Regions from separate parts of the Amycolatopsis sp. SID8362 genome, predicted to be linked through region 1. Evidence: riboswitches for the same ligand, from Rfam matches in the RefSeq annotation. Region 1 holds a riboswitch; the other holds the start of a gene.
What was found. A riboswitch is a leader RNA that binds a small molecule or an ion and turns the genes downstream of it on or off. The one in region 1 is predicted to bind S-adenosylmethionine.
Positions count from the first base shown of each region.

Region 2: it holds a riboswitch for S-adenosylmethionine, as region 1 does, so the genes downstream of both, G3I65_RS26115 (aminotransferase class V-fold PLP-dependent enzyme) here and thrC (threonine synthase) in region 1, are expected to answer to the same signal.

Region 1 is NZ_JAAGNB010000865.1:142-12,718, forward strand. It holds gene thrC (threonine synthase) at 1-1,194, opposite strand, end outside; SAM riboswitch class I at 1,208-1,341, opposite strand; gene holA (DNA polymerase III subunit delta) at 1,490-2,464, shown strand; gene rpsT (30S ribosomal protein S20) at 2,522-2,782, opposite strand; gene G3I65_RS27015 (DMT family transporter) at 3,115-3,978, shown strand; gene G3I65_RS27020 (VOC family protein) at 4,002-4,376, shown strand; gene G3I65_RS27025 (class I SAM-dependent methyltransferase) at 4,373-4,993, opposite strand; gene lepA (translation elongation factor 4) at 5,109-6,950, shown strand; gene G3I65_RS27035 (Uma2 family endonuclease) at 7,081-7,650, shown strand; gene G3I65_RS27040 (hypothetical protein) at 7,663-8,244, opposite strand; gene G3I65_RS27045 (pyridoxamine 5'-phosphate oxidase family protein) at 8,270-8,716, opposite strand; gene G3I65_RS27050 (NACHT domain-containing NTPase) at 8,872-11,898, shown strand; gene G3I65_RS27055 (family 20 glycosylhydrolase) at 11,954-12,577, opposite strand, start outside.
Region 2 is NZ_JAAGNB010000835.1:725-6,941, reverse strand. It holds partial or broken gene G3I65_RS26135 (DUF5067 domain-containing protein) at 1-444, shown strand, start outside; gene G3I65_RS26130 (RluA family pseudouridine synthase) at 543-1,472, opposite strand; gene lspA (signal peptidase II) at 1,469-2,107, opposite strand; gene G3I65_RS56555 (hypothetical protein) at 2,131-2,727, opposite strand; gene G3I65_RS26115 (aminotransferase class V-fold PLP-dependent enzyme) at 2,744-4,102, opposite strand; SAM riboswitch class IV at 4,141-4,255, opposite strand; gene G3I65_RS26110 (M23 family metallopeptidase) at 4,329-4,979, opposite strand; gene G3I65_RS26105 (potassium/proton antiporter) at 5,195-6,217, opposite strand, start outside.

The sequences.
Region 1 (12,577 bases):
GATCGCGTCGAGGGTCTTGAGGCCGTCGCCGGTGATCAGCAGGACGGTCTCGGCGTCCGGGTCCAGCTTGCCGGTCTCGACCAGCTTCTTCGCCGTGGCGACGGTGACCCCGCCCGCCGTTTCGGTGAAGATGCCTTCGGTGCGGGCCAGCAGCCGGATGCCTTCGACGACCTCTTCGTCCGTGACGTCCTCGATCGCGCCGCCGGTGCGGTTGACGATGTCGAGGACGTAGGGGCCGTCGGCCGGGTTGCCGATCGCCAGCGAGCGGGCGATGGTGTCCGGCTTCACCGGCTGGACGACGTCGTGGCCGGCGCGGAACGCTGCCGACACCGGCGAGCAACCGGTGGCCTGCGCGCCGAACACCTTGTACGGGCTGGCGTCCACGAGACCGAGCTGACCCAGCTCGCGGAAACCCTTGTCCACCTTCGTCAGCTGCGAACCGGAGGCGATCGGCACGACGATCTGCGGCGGGATGCGCCAGCCGAGCTGCTCGGCGACTTCGAAGGCCAGCGTCTTCGAGCCTTCCGAGTAGTACGGCCGGACGTTCACGTTCACGAACGCCCACTTCGGGTGCTCGCCGGCCAGCTCGGTGGCGAGGCGGTTGACGTCGTCGTAGTTGCCGTCGACCGCGACGAGGTCACCGTCGTACACGGCGGTGGTGAGGATCTTGGCGCGCTCGAGGGTCTTCGGGATCAGCACGACCGACCGCCAGCCGGCGCGGGCCGCGGCGGCGGCCGTCGCGTTGGCCAGGTTGCCGGTCGACGGACACGCGAGTACCTCGAAGCCGAACTCGCGGGCCGCGGCCAGCGCGACGGCGACGACGCGGTCCTTGAACGAGTGCGTCGGGTTGCCGGTGTCGTCCTTGACCCACACGCGCTTGAGGCCGAGTTCCTTGGCGAGGCGGTCGGCGCGGACCAGGCGGGTCGCGCCCGGCTCGGTGTTCGGGATCTCTTCGACGTTGGACGGAACCGGGAGGAGTTTCTTGTAGCGCCAGATGTTCTTGGGGCCGGCCTCGATGTCTTCGCGGCGGACGCGGCCGAAGTCGTAGGCGACCTCGAGCGGCGAGAAGTCTTCGGCGGAGACGAATTCGGGGGCGAGCGGCTGCCGGTGACCCTCTTCCTTCGACACCAGTTCGACGGCGGGACCGAGGTCCGGGGTCTTGGTGGTGGAGGTCGTGCCGAGGGTTGCGGTCATCGCGAGGTTCCTTTCCTCATCTGCCCCGCCGAAGCGGGCCGGAATTGGCACCGTGGTCGTCAGCTACCCCGCGATCGCGGGATGACGGGCTGTACGCCGGTTGCCGGGGCTTCGTCGGGCCGTTCCCTCTGCCCCTCTGGATGAGCGGTATTCGGTTGTCGGTGCGCGCACGCCGGGTCTCCCCGGGGCGGGCTGCCTCGGCTACACCGTACGACATCCCGCGCGGACCGTGCCACGGTGGCCGCCCGACATCACCGGAGCGGGCGCACCGCCGCGCGGGTGAGAAGATTCGGGGGTGACCGCGCAAGCCACCGCCCCGGCCCCGCTGCACCTGGTCCTGGGTGACGAAGAACTGCTGATCGAGCGGGCCGTCCGCGACACGCTCGCCGCCGCCCGCGCGACGGACCCGACGGCCGAGCTGACCCGGGTCCGGGTGTCCGATCTCACAGCGCCCGAGCTGGCCGAACTGGTGAGCCCGTCGCTGTTCAGCGAAGGCCGGGTGATCGTCCTCGAATCGGCTCAGGACATCTCGCAGGAGCTGGCCGACGCCGTCGCGTCCTACCTGAAGGACCCGGCGGACGGGGTCGTGCTCGTCGTCGTGCACACCGGCGGCGGCCGCAGCAAGGCGGGCAAGTCGCTCCCGGCGGCGCTGAAGAAGGCCGGGGCCGAGATCACCGAGTGCCCGAAGCTGACGAAACCGGCCGAGCGCGAGCAGTTCGTGCGGCACGAGGTGCGCCGGGCGGGCGGCAAGATCGACCCCGCCGGCGTCGCCGCGCTGATCGACGCCGTGGGCTCCGACCTGCGTGAACTCTCCTCGGCGGCCAGTCAGCTGGTCGCCGACACAGGCGGCGCGGTCGACGCCGACGCCGTCCGCCAGTACCACCGCGGCCGCGCCGACGTGACCGGGTTCGCGGTCGCGGAGAAGGCGGTCAGCGGCGACCGTTCGGCGGCGCTGGAGTCGTTGCGCTGGGCGATGCAGCTCGGGGTCCCGCACGTCCTGGTGGCCGACGCGCTGGCGGACGCCGTCCGCACGATCGCGCGCGTCTCGGGTGCCGGTCGCGGCAACCCGAACCAGATGGCGGGCGAGCTGGGCATGCCGCCGTGGAAGATCCGCAAGGCGCAGGGCCAGTCCCGCGGCTGGAACCAGGACGGGCTCGCGACGGCCATGCGGGTGGTCGCGCGGCTGAACGCCGAGGTCAAGGGCGTGGCGGCGGACCCGGGCTACGCGCTGGAGCGAGCCGTCCTCGAGGTGGCGGCCGCCAAGGGCTGACCCCGGACACGAAGAAGGCCCCGGCCGGAGCCGGGGCCTTCCCAGAAATCAACCAGCTCAGAGCGCGTTGACGCGCTTGGCCAGCGCCGACTTCTTGTTGGCGGCCTGGTTGGCGTGGATGACGCCCTTCGAGACGGCCTTGTCCAGCTTCTGGGCGGCGTCGCGCTGCAGCTCGACGGCCTTGGCCTTGTCGCCGGCCTCGGCGGCTTCGCGGACCTTGCGGATCGCGGTCTTCACCGAGGACCGGATCGCCTGGTTGCGCTGACGCGCCTTCTCGTTCGTGGTGATGCGCTTGATCTGCGACTTGATGTTGGCCATAGGGCAACTCCTGCTTCACTCGGTGAGATCGCCGCCGCGCTGAAGTGGCCCCGCGGAAAGCGGGTTTCCTCCATGACGGAATGCCGCACGGGCAGCGAGGGCCCACTTTAACAGCCGGGCCGCGGGCGTCCGGCGGCGGGAGTACGGTGGACGGCGGTCAGTGCCTAGGGTTCCGCCGCCGGTCCGCGCACACCGCACCACACAACCAGGGCCGGGCGGGTCTGGTCCGAGCGGCACCATCGGCGGGCCCGGACGGCCGGTCGTTCATCTGACGGGGCAAAAGCCTGGAGGACCCGGTTTTCGCGCGCGCGAAAACACCGTAAGGGGGTCCCGTGAACGCCACCGCTTTGTCCCTCGTCCTCGTCGCCGCCGTCGTGCACGCCGCGTGGAACCTCGCCGCCAAGCGGATCTCCTCGGGCGGCACCCAGTTCGTCTGGCTCTACTACACGGTTTCCGCCGTCCTCCTGCTGCCGGTGACCGTCGTGCTGCTCGTCGCCGAGCCCGAACGTCCACAGTGGAGCTGGCTGCTCGCCGCCGTGGTGACGGCGGTGCTGCACGTGGCCTACGGCGTCGTCCTGCAACGCGGGTACCGCGTCGGGGACCTCTCCGTCGTCTACCCGGTCGCGCGGGGCACCGGGCCGCTGCTGTCGGTGCTGGCCGCCGTCCTGGTGCTCGGCGAGCGGCCGGGCGTCCTCGGCCTGGTCGGCGCGTTCCTGGTCATCGCCGGCGTGCTGGTGATCAGCACCGGCCGCACGGCCGAGGACCCCCGTGCGGTCAAGGCGGGGATCCTCTACGGCCTGCTGACCGGCGCCACCATCGCCGGCTACACCCTCTGGGACGCGCACTCCGTGACCGGCCTCGGCGTGCCGCCGGTCGTCTACTTCGGCCTCGGCTCGATCCTGCAGAGCGCGATGCTCGTGCCCGGCGCCCTGGCCGGCCGCGCCGAAGTCCGCCGCCTCTGGCGCGAGCAGCGCCGGGAGGTGCTGCTGGTCGCCGTGCTGTCGCCGGTCGCGTACATCCTCGTGCTGTTCGCGCTCACGATGGCGCCGGTCAGCCTGGTCGCGCCCGCCCGGGAGCTGAGCATCGTGATCGGCGGCGTCGCCGCGTGGCTGGTGCTGGGCGAAAGCAACGCCGTCCGGCGGCTGGCCGGGTCGGTGATCGTGCTGTCCGGCATCGCCGCGATTGCGGCCGCCTGAGCCCGTCCGGTAGGGATGGTGCGATGGAAGTCCTGAAGAGCAGGCTGATCGTCCGCCCGCGCGACGCCGCCGCGACCACCGCGTTCTACCGCGACACCCTCGGCCTGGCCGTGGAGCGCGAGTTCCCCGGCGGCACCGTGTTCTTCCTCGGGCACGGCTCCCTGGAAGTGTCAGGCGCGGGCGAAACCGGCTCGTCGCCCGACCTGGTGCTGTGGCTGCAGGTCCGTGACCTCGCCGGGACGCTTTCCGACCTGAAGGCGAAGGGCCTGGAGCCGGTGCGGGACGCCCGGCGGGAGCCCTGGGGCCTCGACGAGGCCTGGATCGCCGACCCGGACGGCACGCGGATCGTGCTGGTCGAGGTGCCCGAAGGCCACCCGATCCGCACGGACACCCGCTAGGCGGGCTTGACGGCCCGCAGCTGCGCGGCGAGCGCGGCGAACCCGGGCGGCTCCCAGGTCCACGTCTGCAGGTCGGCGAAGCCCGCGGCCGCGGCCTCGTCGGCCAGCACGTGCCTGCTCACGGGCAGCCACTTCTCGTGCGCGGACAGCAGCAGCCGCCCGCCGGGGCGCAGCACCCGGAACAGCTCGGCGAAGCCCGCCGCGCGGTCGTCCCACAGCATCACGTTGTTGACGCTCAGCACGACGTCGACCGAGCCGTCCGGCTCGCCGGTGTGCGCGGCGGACCCTTCGCGCAGCTCGGCGCGGTCGCCGCAGCGCTCGTGGCACAGCGCGAGCATCTCGGGGGAGGGGTCGACGCCGATGGTGCGCCCGGCCAGGCGCGCGGTGGCGGCCAGGCCGATGCCGGGGCCGGGGCCGACGACCAGGGCGGTCTCGTCCGGTTCGATCTTCGCCAGGTCGACGACGCGGTGTTCGGTGGCGGCGTTGCCCCGCGCCATGACCCAGCCGCCGAGGCGGCCGAGCGGGCCGGAGGGGTGACCGAACGCACGGTCGAGAACGCGGGAAAAGCCGCTGGTCTCCGGCTGGGGAGGGGGCGCCGGCTGGTGCGGAGTGCTCATACTTCGAGGGCACCACGGATCGCGAAACCCCGCATCGGGGATGACCCCCACCCGCACCCGGAGGGTCATGGGAACATAGAGGTGGCCATCCCCGACTTTCCGAGGACTCATTCGAGTGACGACGTTCGCCGACACCACCTTCACGCCTCCGGAGCTCATCCGGAACTTCTGCATCATCGCGCACATCGACCACGGCAAGTCCACCCTGGCCGACCGCATGCTGCAGCTCACCGGCGTCGTGGAAGAGCGGGCCATGCGCGCTCAGTACCTCGACCGGATGGACATCGAGCGCGAGCGCGGCATCACCATCAAGGCGCAGAACGTCCGGCTGCCCTGGCAGGTCGACGGCCAGGACCACGTCCTGCACATGATCGACACCCCCGGCCACGTCGACTTCACCTACGAGGTCTCGCGGGCGCTGGAGGCGTGCGAAGGCGCGATCTTGCTGGTCGACGCGGCGCAGGGGATCGAGGCCCAGACCCTGGCCAACCTGTACCTCGCGCTGGAGAACAACCTCCAGATCATCCCGGTGCTCAACAAGATCGACCTGCCCTCGGCCGACCCCGACAAGTACGCGGGTGAGCTGGCCCACATCATCGGCTGCGAGCCCGAGGACGTGCTGCGGGTCTCGGCCAAGACCGGCATGGGGGTCGGCGACCTGCTCGACGAGGTCGTCAAGCAGGTCCCGGCGCCGCAGGGCGACGCCGACGCGCCTGCCCGCGCGATGATCTTCGACTCGGTGTACGACACCTACCGCGGCGTCGTCACCTACATCCGCGTCGTCGACGGCAAGATCACGCCGCGCGAGAAGATCAAGATGATGTCGACCGGCGCCACGCACGAGCTGCTCGAGGTCGGCATCATCTCGCCGGAACCCAAGCCCAGCAAGGGGCTCGGCGTCGGCGAGGTCGGCTACCTGATCACCGGTGTGAAGGACGTCCGGCAGTCGAAGGTCGGCGACACCGTGACGTCCGAGCGCCACGGCGCGAAGGAGGCGCTGGCGGGCTACCGCGAGCCGAAGCCGATGGTCTATTCCGGACTGTATCCGGTGGATGGCTCGGACTACCCGGAGCTGCGCGAGGCGCTGGACAAGCTCCAGCTCAACGACGCCGCGCTCGACTACGAGCCGGAGACGTCGGTGGCGCTGGGCTTCGGCTTCCGCTGCGGCTTCCTCGGCCTGCTGCACCTGGAGATCACGCGCGACCGGCTGGAGCGCGAGTTCGGGCTCGACCTCATCTCGACGGCGCCGAACGTCATCTACCGCGTGGTCCTGGAGGACCGCAGCGAGGTCGTCGTGACCAACCCGTCGGACTGGCCGACCGGGCTGAAGATCGCCGAGGTCCACGAGCCGGTGTCGAAGGTCAGCATCCTCGCGCCGTCGGAGTTCGTCGGCACGATCATGGAGCTGTGCCAGACGAAGCGCGGCACCCTGCTCGGCATGGACTACCTGTCCGAAGACCGCGTCGAACTGCGCTACAACATCCCGCTCGCGGAAATCATCTTCGACTTCTTCGACACGCTGAAGTCGCGTACGCGTGGTTACGCGTCCCTCGACTACGAAGAGGCGGGAGAGCAGATCGCGGATCTGGTCAAGGTGGACATCCTGCTGCAGGGCGAAACCGTCGACGCGTTCTCCGCGATCGTGCACAAGGACGCGGCCTACGGCTACGGCAACCGCATGGCGACGCGGCTGCGCGAGCTGATCCCGCGCCAGCAGTTCGAGGTCCCGATCCAGGCGGCGGTCGGTTCGCGGATCATCGCGCGGGAGACGATCCGCGCGATCCGCAAGGACGTGCTGGCGAAGTGCTACGGCGGTGACATCTCGCGGAAGCGGAAACTGCTGGAGAAGCAGAAGGAAGGCAAGAAGCGGATGAAGACCGTCGGCCGGGTCGAGGTCCCGCAGGAGGCCTTCGTCGCCGCACTGTCCACTGAGGACTCGGGCAAGAACAAGAAGTGAGTGTCGCCTCGAAGTGACACCGGCGCCGTTATTCACTCTTCCGCGTGAATAACGGCGCCGAACCCGTGTTCGATGCGGTTTCTGTCGGTGCTCTCTGGTGCTCTGGTGCGAAGAGCGAAAGGAGGGCACGATGACTCTCATGATGGACTTCCAGTATCCGACCGGGTCGGGCCCCATGACGGTGCGCGACCTGGAGGGGATGCCGGATGACGGCCGAAGATACGAACTCATCGACGGGGCGCTGCTCGTGACCCCGGCACCCGGGCTGCGGCACCAGAAGATCGCCTACCGGCTCTACGGCGTGCTGGAAGCGGTGTGCCCGCCGGAGTTCGACGTGCTCGGCGCCCCGTTCGCGGTGCACCACGGCGACCGGATCGAGCTGCAGCCGGACGTCCTGGTCGGCCGGGCGGCGGACTTCACCGAGAAGGACCTCCCGGCGCCGCCGGTGCTCGCCGTCGAAGTGCTGTCGCCCAGCACGGCGATCTACGACCTGAACCTCAAGAAGGCGGTCTACGAACGGCTCGGCACCGGCAGCTACTGGGTGATCGACCCGGCCGACCCGGCGCTGACGGTGTTCGAGCTGGACGGCGACGGGCACTACCAGCAGGTGGACAAGGCCGCGGGTGACGAGGTGCTGGAGGTCGAGCTGCCGTTCCCGGTGCGGATCGTGCCCCGGGAGCTGCTGGGGCGGCGCGGCTGAGCCGGGGCCGGGTCAGTGGTGGCGGATGCGGGGTGAGCCGCGGAGCTGGGCGTGCAGCTGCCGGTGCCGCAGTTCCTTCCGGAGGCGCTCGACCACGGCGTCGAACAGGCCGGGGTCGAGGATCGCGGTCTGCTCGAACTGCCGCCGGCCCGGCGGCGCCGGGGCGAGCCGCCCGCGCGGTGCGTAGCGCTGTACGGAGCTCTCGACGCCGCCGCCGGTGACCAGGTCGACCCAGAGGGCGTCGCGCACGAAGCCGTCGCCGAAGCGGGCCGAGCGGCGGGGCGTGATGTCGGCGATCTGCGTCCACGGGATCACGCGCGTGCTGAGCGTGCCCGCGGGCAGGCGGAGGCCTTCTTCGCCGACGGTGAGGTCCTGGAGGCCCTCGAAGCCGCGTTTGAGCTCGCGGGCGCGGGACGCGCGGTAGGCCAGCACGGCGAAGAGCACGCTCGCCGCGTAGGCCCCGCCGATCAGCCACGGCGACAGGCCGCGCACCAGCCCGAGGGCGAGGACCACGCCGAACCCGGCATCGGCGACGAGGAGCACGCCGAGCAGGACCTTGACCGGCGTGCTGACGCGAGGTGGTGACTCGGACAACGACGACTCCCGGGAGGCGGAAGGATCAGGAATTGCCGATTATCCGGTCCGCCCGGATGAACACCGCAACCCGCCGCTCCTCGGCCATCACGCGGTCGTACTCGGCCCAGTCGTCGTGCGTCCCGGTCGCGGCCTTGAAGACGTCGCGCAGCAGCTGTGGCAGCCCCGCGGGGTCGAACGCGGGATCGGGATCGTCCGGCCCGACGAGGTGGGTGGCCCCGGTGACGGAGAGCCAGTTCCACCCCCGCCGGAAGGTCACGGTGGCGTGCCCGGCCCGCCGCAGCAGCGCGAGCTTGTGCGCCTTCCCGACGGCGACATAGGCAACCCCGGCGGCCCCGGTCACCGGATCGTCGAAGACCCCGGCGTTGACGACGGACGAGTGCACGGTCCCATCGGCCCGAGTGGTGGCGACGGTGGCAAGGCCGTGCTCCTGCAGCGACAGCGTGCGAACCTGCTCCAGATCGGCGCTCATGCCCCAACCTAACCCGCCGGGGGCGCCTGGTGTTCCACGACAGGCGACAGTCCCAGCAGTCGTAACGGCACGTGTGAGATCGGCGACTGTGAGCTCGACGGAGTGCATCGGCTGTGCGAAGAGGGAGTGCTGTCATCGTCGGGCTTGAAGCAGCCTTGCTGAAGGTAGGGGCCGCGCTGGCCAAACGGGCGGCGCGGGCGTGGTTGTCGAACCGGACGAGCGCGGACCGTCGCGAGATGGAGCTTGCCGAACTGATCGCGTACCGGTACCCGGTGCTGCGCCACCAGCGTGAATTCCGGCGCAAGGTGGAAGAGATCGAGGACCAGGTCGCGGATCGCCTGCAGCCGCTCTGTGAGAATGAGTTCCCGGAACTCGCGGGCAACGAGCGCGAGGCCGCGACCCTCGCGGTCGCCGACGCGCTTGAGCGCGCGGACTTGACCGACGCGGTTATCTTCCGGGTCGATCTGAATCCCATCGGCTTGGCGCGGGAGATCAGAGAACATACCCCTCAGACGGTGCGGAACGGGGATCTCTCGGAGCCGGCAGGGCAACTGTTCGAGCTGCTGCTCGACCAGGTCTGCTACTACTTGGCGCACCTGATCCGCGACCTACCGGAGTTCGACGCACGTGCGTCCGTCGAAATGCTCTCCCGGTTGAGCAGCATCGCCGGGCAACTGGGCGAGGTACTCGATCGCCTTCCGGTTACCGAGCTGAGGGCGTCGACCGAGGAAGACCAGGACGAGGAGTTTCGGGACCAGTACTTCGAGCTGGCCAGCAACCTGTACGACCGGTTGGACATCCTCGGTATCACGACGAACTACTACGAACCGACGATCACCTTGACGGTTGCCTACCTCAGCCTCACGGCATCGGCGGCAACCGCCGGTCACAAGTCTCGGCAGACCGCGGAAAAGGCCGAGACTCCGGTCGGCGCGGCCCCCGAGGAGAGACCCCAAGACGTGGTTCGCGTGGAGAACGCGCTCGGCGGCAAACGGCTCATCCTCATCCAGGGTGATGCCGGTGCCGGGAAGAGCACCCTCCTGCAGTGGATCGCGATCACGGCGGTGCGACGGCGGTTCGTCGGCAGGCTTTCGGACTGGAACGGGAGGGTGCCCTTCCTCATCCGACTCCGCGACTTTTCCGAGAATCGGCTGCCCAGCGGAGACGAGTTCCTTCTGCACGCCAACGCTCCCCAGTGGGGACCCGTCCCAGAAGGCTGGGTCGACCGTGTCGCGGAAGCAGGGCGTGCGTTGTTCCTGATCGACGGCGTGGACGAACTCCCAGAGCAGGAACGCGCGAAGGTGAGGGAGTGGCTGCGCGGGCTCAACGTCCGTTTCCCGGAGTGCCTGGTGGTCGTCACCTCGCGCCCTTCGGAGGGAACGCAGCAGTGGCTCGTTGCCGACAAGTTCCACCCTGTCACCCTCGAGCCGATGAACCCGCAGGACGTTCGCATTTTCATCGAACGCTGGCACAACGCCCTTCTGGATTCGACGGCCGGGCTGGAGATCGCCCTTCCGTGCCCGCGCGAGGACGTTCCCGGGCACCAGCGGAGTTTGCTGGTGCATTTGGACTCCAGGCCGCATCTACGCGCACTGGCTCGGAACCCCCTCTTGTGCGCAATGATCTGCGCGCTGAACCTCGATCGGCGGGCCAACCTGCCGCGCGACCGGATGACGCTCTACGAGGCGGCGCTTGACATGCTGCTGGAGCGTCGCGATGCCGACAAGAGGGTCCCGGTCGGTGGAGGGGCTCAGCTCAGCGCTGTCGAAAAGAGGGCCTTGCTGAGGGCCCTGGCTTGGTGGCTGAACGAGAACGGCCGGGCCGAGATGTCCCGGGAGGAGGCCATCCACCAGCTGAGGCTCAAGATCGCCTCAATGCCCGGAGTGACTCAGAAGCCTGAGGAGGTCCTGCTGCACCTGCTCGAACGCAGCGGCTTGGTCCGGCAGCCTGTCATTGGTCGGATCGACTTCGTGCACCGGACCTTCCAGGAGTTTCTTGCGGCGAAAGAGGTGGTCGAGCGGGACAGCATCGACCTGCTGATCAACAACGCGAGTTCCGATCTGTGGCGGGAGACAGTGCTCATGGCCTGCTCCCACGCGTCCGTGGTGCAACGCGACCGGCTGCTCAACGGGATCGTCGACAAGGCGTTCGCTCTACACCACCGGGAAGGCGCGCCGTCAAAACACCGGCTGATGCTCCTCGCGGCCTCGTGCCTGGAAAGTGCCTTGGAACTGTCCTCCGGAACCATCCGGCGGGTCGAGGCATGCCTGCACGAGCTGGTGCCGCCGACAAGCATGGACGAAGTGAGCGCGCTCGCCACTGTCGGACGTCCGCTCTTCCGCGTCCTTCCGCGGGACCTCGGCAATCTGCCGGAGAAGCACGCGGTGCTGCTGGTGCGTACCGTCGCGCTTTCGAACGAAGTCGACGTCCTCCGGGTACTCGCTCAGTACGCGCGCGATCAGCGGTGGGGAATTCAGGAGGAGATCGTCGCCTGCGCGCGGTACTTCGACTTGGGTGACTACTGCGATCGCGTGCTGCGCGACGCTCCGCTGTTCGACAACACCATGGAAATAAGGAGCGCGGATTGGATCGAGCACCTCGGCAAGCTTCGCAAGCTGACCAGTGTCGAGATCAAGATCTACCCGGAGAAGATCGATGACCTCAATGCGTTCCGGAATATTCACGCGCTGCGTGGCCTGCTCGTGCACGTCGCCGGTCACTGTGACATCACGCCGTTGGGCGCGCTCAGAAGCAGGCTCGGTTACCTGAACCTCACGTGCGATGGGAAGTTCGTTGGGTTGGAGCACCTGAGCGACCTCCGCTTGCTGCGCGAGCTGGCGCTGGCGCCGGCGGAGGGGCTGGACGACCTCGGCTTCATCGGTATCGCGTTGGGTGGGCTGACCAGATTGGATCTTTCGGGCATCGAGTCCGGTACCGACCTGTCCGTGCTCGGAAACCTCGTCGAGTTGCGGCGACTCGGGCTCAGAGGGTGCCGAGAACGGATCGATCTTTCGCTGCTCGATGGCTTGGCCAAGTTGGAGCGAGTCGACCTGCGCGATGCATTCCCTGGCCTGGACCTAGGTCCATTGGCTCATCGACACCTGCGGGTCGTCCTCGATCGCGACCACCAGTGCACAGGTGTCGAGTCGTTGGGGCCCCAGGTGGACCTTCAGTTCTTCTGAGAAACGCGGTCGAGGAGCCGGGCGGGCCACCGTGGCGACCCGCCCGGCCCGCACGTCAGCAGGTGCCGTTGTCGGTCCACACTCCCCACTGGCCCGTCGTTCCCGGCTCCTCGCCCTGCGTCCACCACTTCGCCGTCCACTTGTGGCCGTTGTGGGACACCACGTTGCCGCCCGTGTAGACCTGCGAAGCGCTCCACGCCGGGTCCGTGCAGGTGCCCGGGTTCGTCGTGCCGCCGGTGTCCCAAGCCACCTGCGTGGACCGGTAGAAGTTGATCCCCTGCGCCACCCAGCGCGGGGCCTGGGCGCCGAGGCGGGTGCGGAACGTCGTCCAGTCGTGGGTCGACCAGGGAGACCAGCCCAGCTCCGCGTGGGCGGCCAGGCGGGGGAAGGCCAGGTAGTCGATGTCGGCCGGCTTGGTCACCGTTTCCGTCCACAGCGGGGATTCGACGCCGCGGACCGCCGATTCGCCGACGCCCGAGAGGTAGGCGCCCGGGTTCCAGCCGTACGCGTCCTGGACCTCGATGTAGCCCGCCCAGGACAGGCCGATGGGCGTCGAGCTGTTGTACTTCATGTCCAGGTACGCCTTGTTCGCCGGCGACAGGATCACCTTGCTGCCGCGGGAAACCGCGTTCGACACACCCGCGTCGGATGTCGTGGTGCCCCAGAACTGCGGGGTCGC
Region 2 (6,217 bases), on a different contig from region 1:
CCGGTCAAGCCGGCCGGCACGGGCAAGCGCGGCAAGCTCGGCGAGGTCATGGAGACCCAGGGCCTGGAGGGCGAGCAGCTGTCCGTGCAGCTCCTGGAGGTCCAGGACCCCGCGGACTACCTGTTCAGCGCGGCCGGCTACCGCCTGGAGGACGGCGAACGCGCGGTGGTCGTGCACACCGAGATCACCAACCGCGGGTCGATCCCGTTCGCGTCGCTGCCGGACAACTACCTCGAGCTGCTCACCGCCGACGGGACGGCGATCGGCAAGGCGCCGGTGTCGCTGACGTCCCGGCCGCCGCACAAGATCGGCGTCAAGCCGGGCGAGACCCTCGGCGGGCACACGGTGTACGTCCTCCCGGACGCGACGCGCGTGGTGTCGGTCCGGTGGAGCCCCCGGCCGGAGCCGGACGAGCGCACGCTGACCTGGTCGATCGAGGACTAGCAGCGCGGCCGGTCTCTGGTTCCGGATGCAGTGAATGACTCATTCATGGCGTCGGACGACAGGAATGAGTCATTCACTACGTTCGGGCCGCGGCGGGACTAGTAGCTCTCGTCCTGCAGGATCTTCAGCGCGTTCGCCAGGTCGTCCGGGTACTCCGACTCGAACTCGACCCATCGGCCGTCCGCCGGGTGCGCGAAGGCCAGCGTCTTCGCGTGCAGCCACTGCCGGTTCAGGCCGAGGTGGCGCGCCAGGACCGGGTCGGCCCCGTACGTCAGGTCGCCGACACACGGGTGGCGCAGCGCCGAGAAGTGGACGCGGATCTGGTGCGTCCGCCCGGTTTCGAGCTTGATGTGCGCCAGCGACGCCGCCCGGAAGGCCTCGACGACTTCGTAGTGCGTCACGCTCGGGCGGCCGCCCTGGACCACCGCGAACTTGTAGTCGTGGCGGGGGTGGCGGTCGATCGGGGCGTCGATCGTGCCGCGCGTCGGGTCCGGGTGGCCCTGGACGATCGCGTGGTAGCCCTTGTCGACCGTGCGCTCCTTGAACGCCCGCTTCAGCACCGTGTACGCGTGCTCGCTCTTGGCCACCACCATCACGCCGGTGGTGCCCGCGTCGAGCCGGTGCACGACGCCCTGGCGCTCAGCCGCGCCCGATGTCGCGATGCGCAGGCCGGCCGCCGCGAGGCCGCCGACGACCGTCGGGCCGGTCCAGCCCGGGCTCGGGTGCACGGCGACGCCGACCGGCTTCGAAATCACGACGATGTCGTCGTCGTCGTGGAGGATCTGCATGCCTTCGACCGGCTCGGCGACGACCTCGACCGGGTTCGCCGGCTCCGGCAGCGTGATCTCCAGGAGGCCACCGCCGGTGAGCCGGTCGGACTTGCCCGCGGGACGGCCGTCGAGCAGCACGTCACCGGCTTCGGCCAGCTCCGCGACGACCGTGCGGGAGAGGCCGAGCAGCTTGGCGAGGCCGGCGTCGACCCGCATCCCGTCGAGCCCGTCGGGCACCGGGAGCATGCGCGAGCTCACGCCGGGTCCTCCTGCTTCTTCTTGTCCTTGGTCGACGTGCCGTCGTAGTCCTTGCCCAGCAGGGACAGCAGCACGATGAGCGCGCCGCCGACGCAGATCGCCGAGTCGGCGATGTTGAAGATCGCGAAGCCCTCGCCGTTGGGCACGAACGCCGAGATGAAGTCGACGACGTGGCCCTGCAGCCCGCCGGGCGCGCGGAAGATGCGGTCGGTCAGGTTGCCGGTGGCGCCGGCGAGCACCAGCCCGAGGCCGATCGCCCAGCCGATCGAACGCAGCCGCCGCGACAGCCAGATGATCGCGATGACGACGGCGAGCGCGACCAGTGCCAGCACCCACGTCATGCCGGTGGCCATCGAGAACGCGGCGCCGGGGTTGCGGGTCACCTGCAGGTAGATGAGGCCGCCGAGGACCTTGACCGGCTCCTTTCCCTCCAGGTTCGCGGTGACCAGGTTCTTCGTCACCAGGTCGATCGCCCAGAACACGACGGCGACCGCGAACACCCAGCCGACCCGCCGCTTCGGCAGCAGCGGTTTCGCCGGGACCTCGGGGTTCTCCGGGGCGTCGGCCGCCTCGTCGGGCACCGCCTCTTCGGGCGCGGCGGTGTCGGGTTCGGGACGGCTGGGCTCGGTGCTCACCGGTCCATTGTCCACGGCGCTGGTCAGGCGGTGTCGCGGCGGTGCCGCAGCAGCGCGGCGAAGGCGGCGGCGAGCAGGACGATCGCCGCGAGCAGGACGCCGATGAGGTCCGCCGAAAGCACGACGGCGACGACCGCGAACAGGGCCGCGGTGAGCAGGACGAGCACGCTGCGTTCGTACGCGGCGAGCACCAGCAGGCCGAGCGTGGCCAGCAGCGGGCCGCGCAGCCCGTCGCCGAGCCGGAACTGCCAGGACCCGACCAGGTCGAGCAGCGGGACGGCGACCAGCGCGGCGACCGCGCCGAGCACGTACCGCCCGCGGTGAACGGGCCGCACCGCGAACCAGTACCAGACGGCGGTGCCGGCGAGGACCACGCCGAGCGCGACGAGCCAGGCCGGACCGGCCGGCAGCCCCGCGCCCGGCGCGGCGTAGGTGTCCTGGGTGAGGAACTGCGGCACCGGGTAGCCGGTGCCGAGCCGCTGCTCCAGCGGGCCGGAGACGACGTTGACGAAGTCGCCCTCGGCCGGGCGCCGGCGGGACGGCAGTTGGACCACCGCCAGACCGATCTGCGCGAATCCCAGCAGTGCCAGCGGAAACCAGAAGCGCGGCCCTCTCCCCATCGGGCCAGGCTAGCGCTCAGCAGAACGGCGGGAGCTCCCGCGGGTCGCCGACCGGGGCCCAGCGGCCGTCCACCTTCGCGTACTCCCAGTCCGCCCCGCGCGCGACGATCCGGCGCAGCGCCAGCAGCACGCGGTCGACGTGCTCTTCGGTGCTGCCCAGGCCGAGGCTGACGCGGATGGCCTGCTGCCCTTCGCCGCCGGCGACGGCGATGAGGCGCTTGGCCGCGATGTGGGCGCAGAAGGCGCCGTCGCGCACGCCGATGCCGTATTCGGCGGACAGCACCGCCGCGAGCCAGCCCGGGTCGAACCCGGCGACGGTGAAGCTGACCGTGCCGACGCGGTCGACCGGCGCGTCGAACAGCCGCAGTTCGGCGCAGCCCGGGATGCTCTCGAGGCCCTTGCGCAGCCGGGCGAGCAAAGCCTGCTCATGCGCGACGACGGCGTCCCAGTCGCGGGAGAGGGTCTCGCACGCGACGCCGAGCGCGTACACGCCGACGGTGTTGGGCGAACCGGCTTCGTGGCGCTCCGGCCCGTCGTTCCACACGACGGCGTCTTCGGTGACGAGCTTGGTGGCCCCGCCGCCGGCGAGGTACGGGCGGGCGGCGCGCAGCCAGTCGGCGCGGCCGATCAGCGCGCCCGCGCCGAAGGGCGCGTACAGCTTGTGGCCGGAGATGGCGACGTAGTCGACGTCCAGCTCGCGGATCGAGATCCGGCGGTGCGGCGCGAGCTGCGCGGCGTCGAGGGCGACGCGGGCACCGTGCTTCCGCGCCACGGCGGCGATCTCGGCCACCGGGAGCAGCTCACCGGTCACATTGGACGCTCCGGTGACGACCACGAGCCGGGGCCCCTGCGGGGAATCCGCGAGCGCTTCGTCCACAGCGGACACCGCGGCGAGGCGCGTGCGCGGCGTCGGGATCCGCCGGACGTTCGGGCCCTGCCACGGCAGCAGCGCGGCGTGGTGCTCGGTGTCGAAGACGACGACGGTGGTGTGCCGCGGCAGGCTGCGCGCGAGGAGGTTGAAGGAATCGGTGGTGTTGCGGGTGAAGACGACGGTGTCGGTCCGGCGGGCGTCGACGAACCGGCGCAGGACGTCGCGGGTGCGCTCGTAGAGCTTGGTGGAGACCTGGGAGGCGAAGCCGGCGCCGCGGTGGACGCTGGCGTACCAGGGCAGGAACTCGTCGACCTTGGCGCGGACGGCGTCGAGACAGGGGGCGCTCGCCGCGTGGTCGAGGTTGGCGTAGCCGATGGTTTCCCCGGTGACGAGCGGGACCCGAAGCGCGGCGCCGGCGACCGTGGGAATGCCTTGCGGCGCAACGGTTTCGACGATCTTCACGGGGTGAGCGGTGACGCTGGTGCGGTCGATGGCGAGAGTCATCGGGTGCCTCCTCGGCGGTCCGGGGGACCCCGGCGAGGGGCCCGCGCTTGCCCGTCGCGGGACGCGACCGGCCCGGTCTTCACCCGGGGCACCCCACCGCGGTAGGAGGGTTGCCGGCCAGCAAGCCGGGGCTTCGCGCTGGCACTCATGACCTGGCACAGAAGGTAACCGAAAACGCGCCGGACGGCCAACCCCCGCCTCACATTCTGAGACGCCGCTCACAGGGTCAGGGCTTGGCGCGGAACCGCCCCGGCAGCGCGGTGACCGCGTTGTCGGCGAGGTGCGTCGCGGTGCCCTCGTACTGCCCGGCGCCCGCGGTGAACCGCCAGCCGCCCAGCGACTTGCCGTCGACCGGCTCGCCGTACGCGGTGGCGAGGGTGGTCGAGACCGCGCCGAACGCGACGCCGTCCCAGTTCGCCGCCGGGGCGTCCGGGAGGGTCCAGAGGGTGAAGTGCACGTGGGCGCCCGTGCTGCTGCCGCCGCACGGGAGCGCGTTGCCGGTCGAGCCGAGTTCGGTGCCGACCTCGACGTGCTCACCGTCGGTGACCTTGATGCCCTCCATGTGGTAGTAGCCGGTGCGCCAGCCGCCCGCGTGGTCGATGGTGACCCAGTCGCCGCCCGCGCAGTGCTGCAGGTGGACGGTCCCGGCGAGCGGCGCGCGCACGGTGCGGTCGGCGGGGCTGAAGTCGATGGCGTTCTTGACGCCGGTGCTGCCGTCGTCGGAGTGGATGCCGGCGGAGTAGACCTGCTGGCCTGATTTGAAGGGCAGGGCGAGGGTGGGAAATGGGGCTACTTCGGCGGTTGCGGCCGGGGTGGCGAGCAGCCCGAGAGCGGCGGTGATCGTGAGGGCTGCGGCTGCCCCGCGCAGGTTCGTCACTCTGGGTGCTCCTTTGGCTTGATGTTCGCCCATTCGAATGAGCGCACGTTAAGCCAAAAGGGGGAGAGATGGAAGATCAAGTGAGATTTTTGTGAGGTGCGCGCTGGGTGGATGACGTGAATGACTCATTCATGTCGTCTGGCGACATGAATGAGTCATTCACGTCGTTCGTAACGGGCCGCCGCGAGCCCGGCAGCGCGCCCGACCACGCCGCGTCAGCGGCCGGACTCGCCCTTCCAGCGGGCCAACCGCCCGGCCCGGTCCACCGCGCGAAGCCGCCGCTCCACCGAATCGCGCACCACCGACGTCGTGACCACCAGCAGCTGGTCGTGCTCCTGCAACCGGCTCGTCTTCTGCGGCGTGAAGCCCGCGCCGTCGCGGACGACCAGGCTGACCGTCGCTCCGATCGGGAGCCTCAGCTCGGACAGGTACACGCCATGCAGTTTCGAGCCGGGCTGGATGCGGACCTGGAGCAGTTCGGCGCCGAGTTCGTCCAGCGGGGCCGAGTCGACCTCGATCTCGTGCGCTTCGGACTTCTTCGCCAGGCCCAGCAGGCGCGCGAGCGGGCCGAGGGTCGTGCCCTGCAGCAGCGTCAGCACGATGACCAGGACGAAGACCGCGTCCACCAGCCGTTGCGCGCCGGGTACCCCTTGGGACAGCGGGATCATCGCGAGCACGATCGGCACCGCGCCGCGCAGGCCGGCCCACGACAGGAACGCCTGTTCGCGCCACGGCAGGCGGAACGGCAGCATCGACAGCACCACCGAGATCGGCCGTGCCAGCAGCAGCACGACCGCGCCCGCGACCAGGCCGGGGACGATCGCGTCGAGCAGGCGGCCCGGCGAAGCGAACAGGCCGAGCAGCACGAACAGGCCGATCTGCGCCAGCCAGCCGAGCCCCTCGGCGAAGGAGAGCGTGTCCGAACGGTGCGGCAGCCGCGAATTGCCGAGCACCAGCGCGGCGACGTACGTGGCGAGCAGCCCGGACGCGTGCGCCAGCTGCCCCGACGAGTACGCCACAACGCACACCGCGACCGTCGCCAGCGGGTACAGACCGGTCGCCGGCAGGGCGGCGCGGCGCAGCGCGATCCCGCCGAGCCAGCCGAACGCGAGGCCGATGGCCAGGCCCGCGCCGAGTTCGTAGACCGCGAGCAGCGGCAGCGACCAGTCCACAGTGGTGCCCTCGGCCAGCACGACGACCGCGATGTACGCCGGCGCGTCGTTGATTCCTGACTCGAG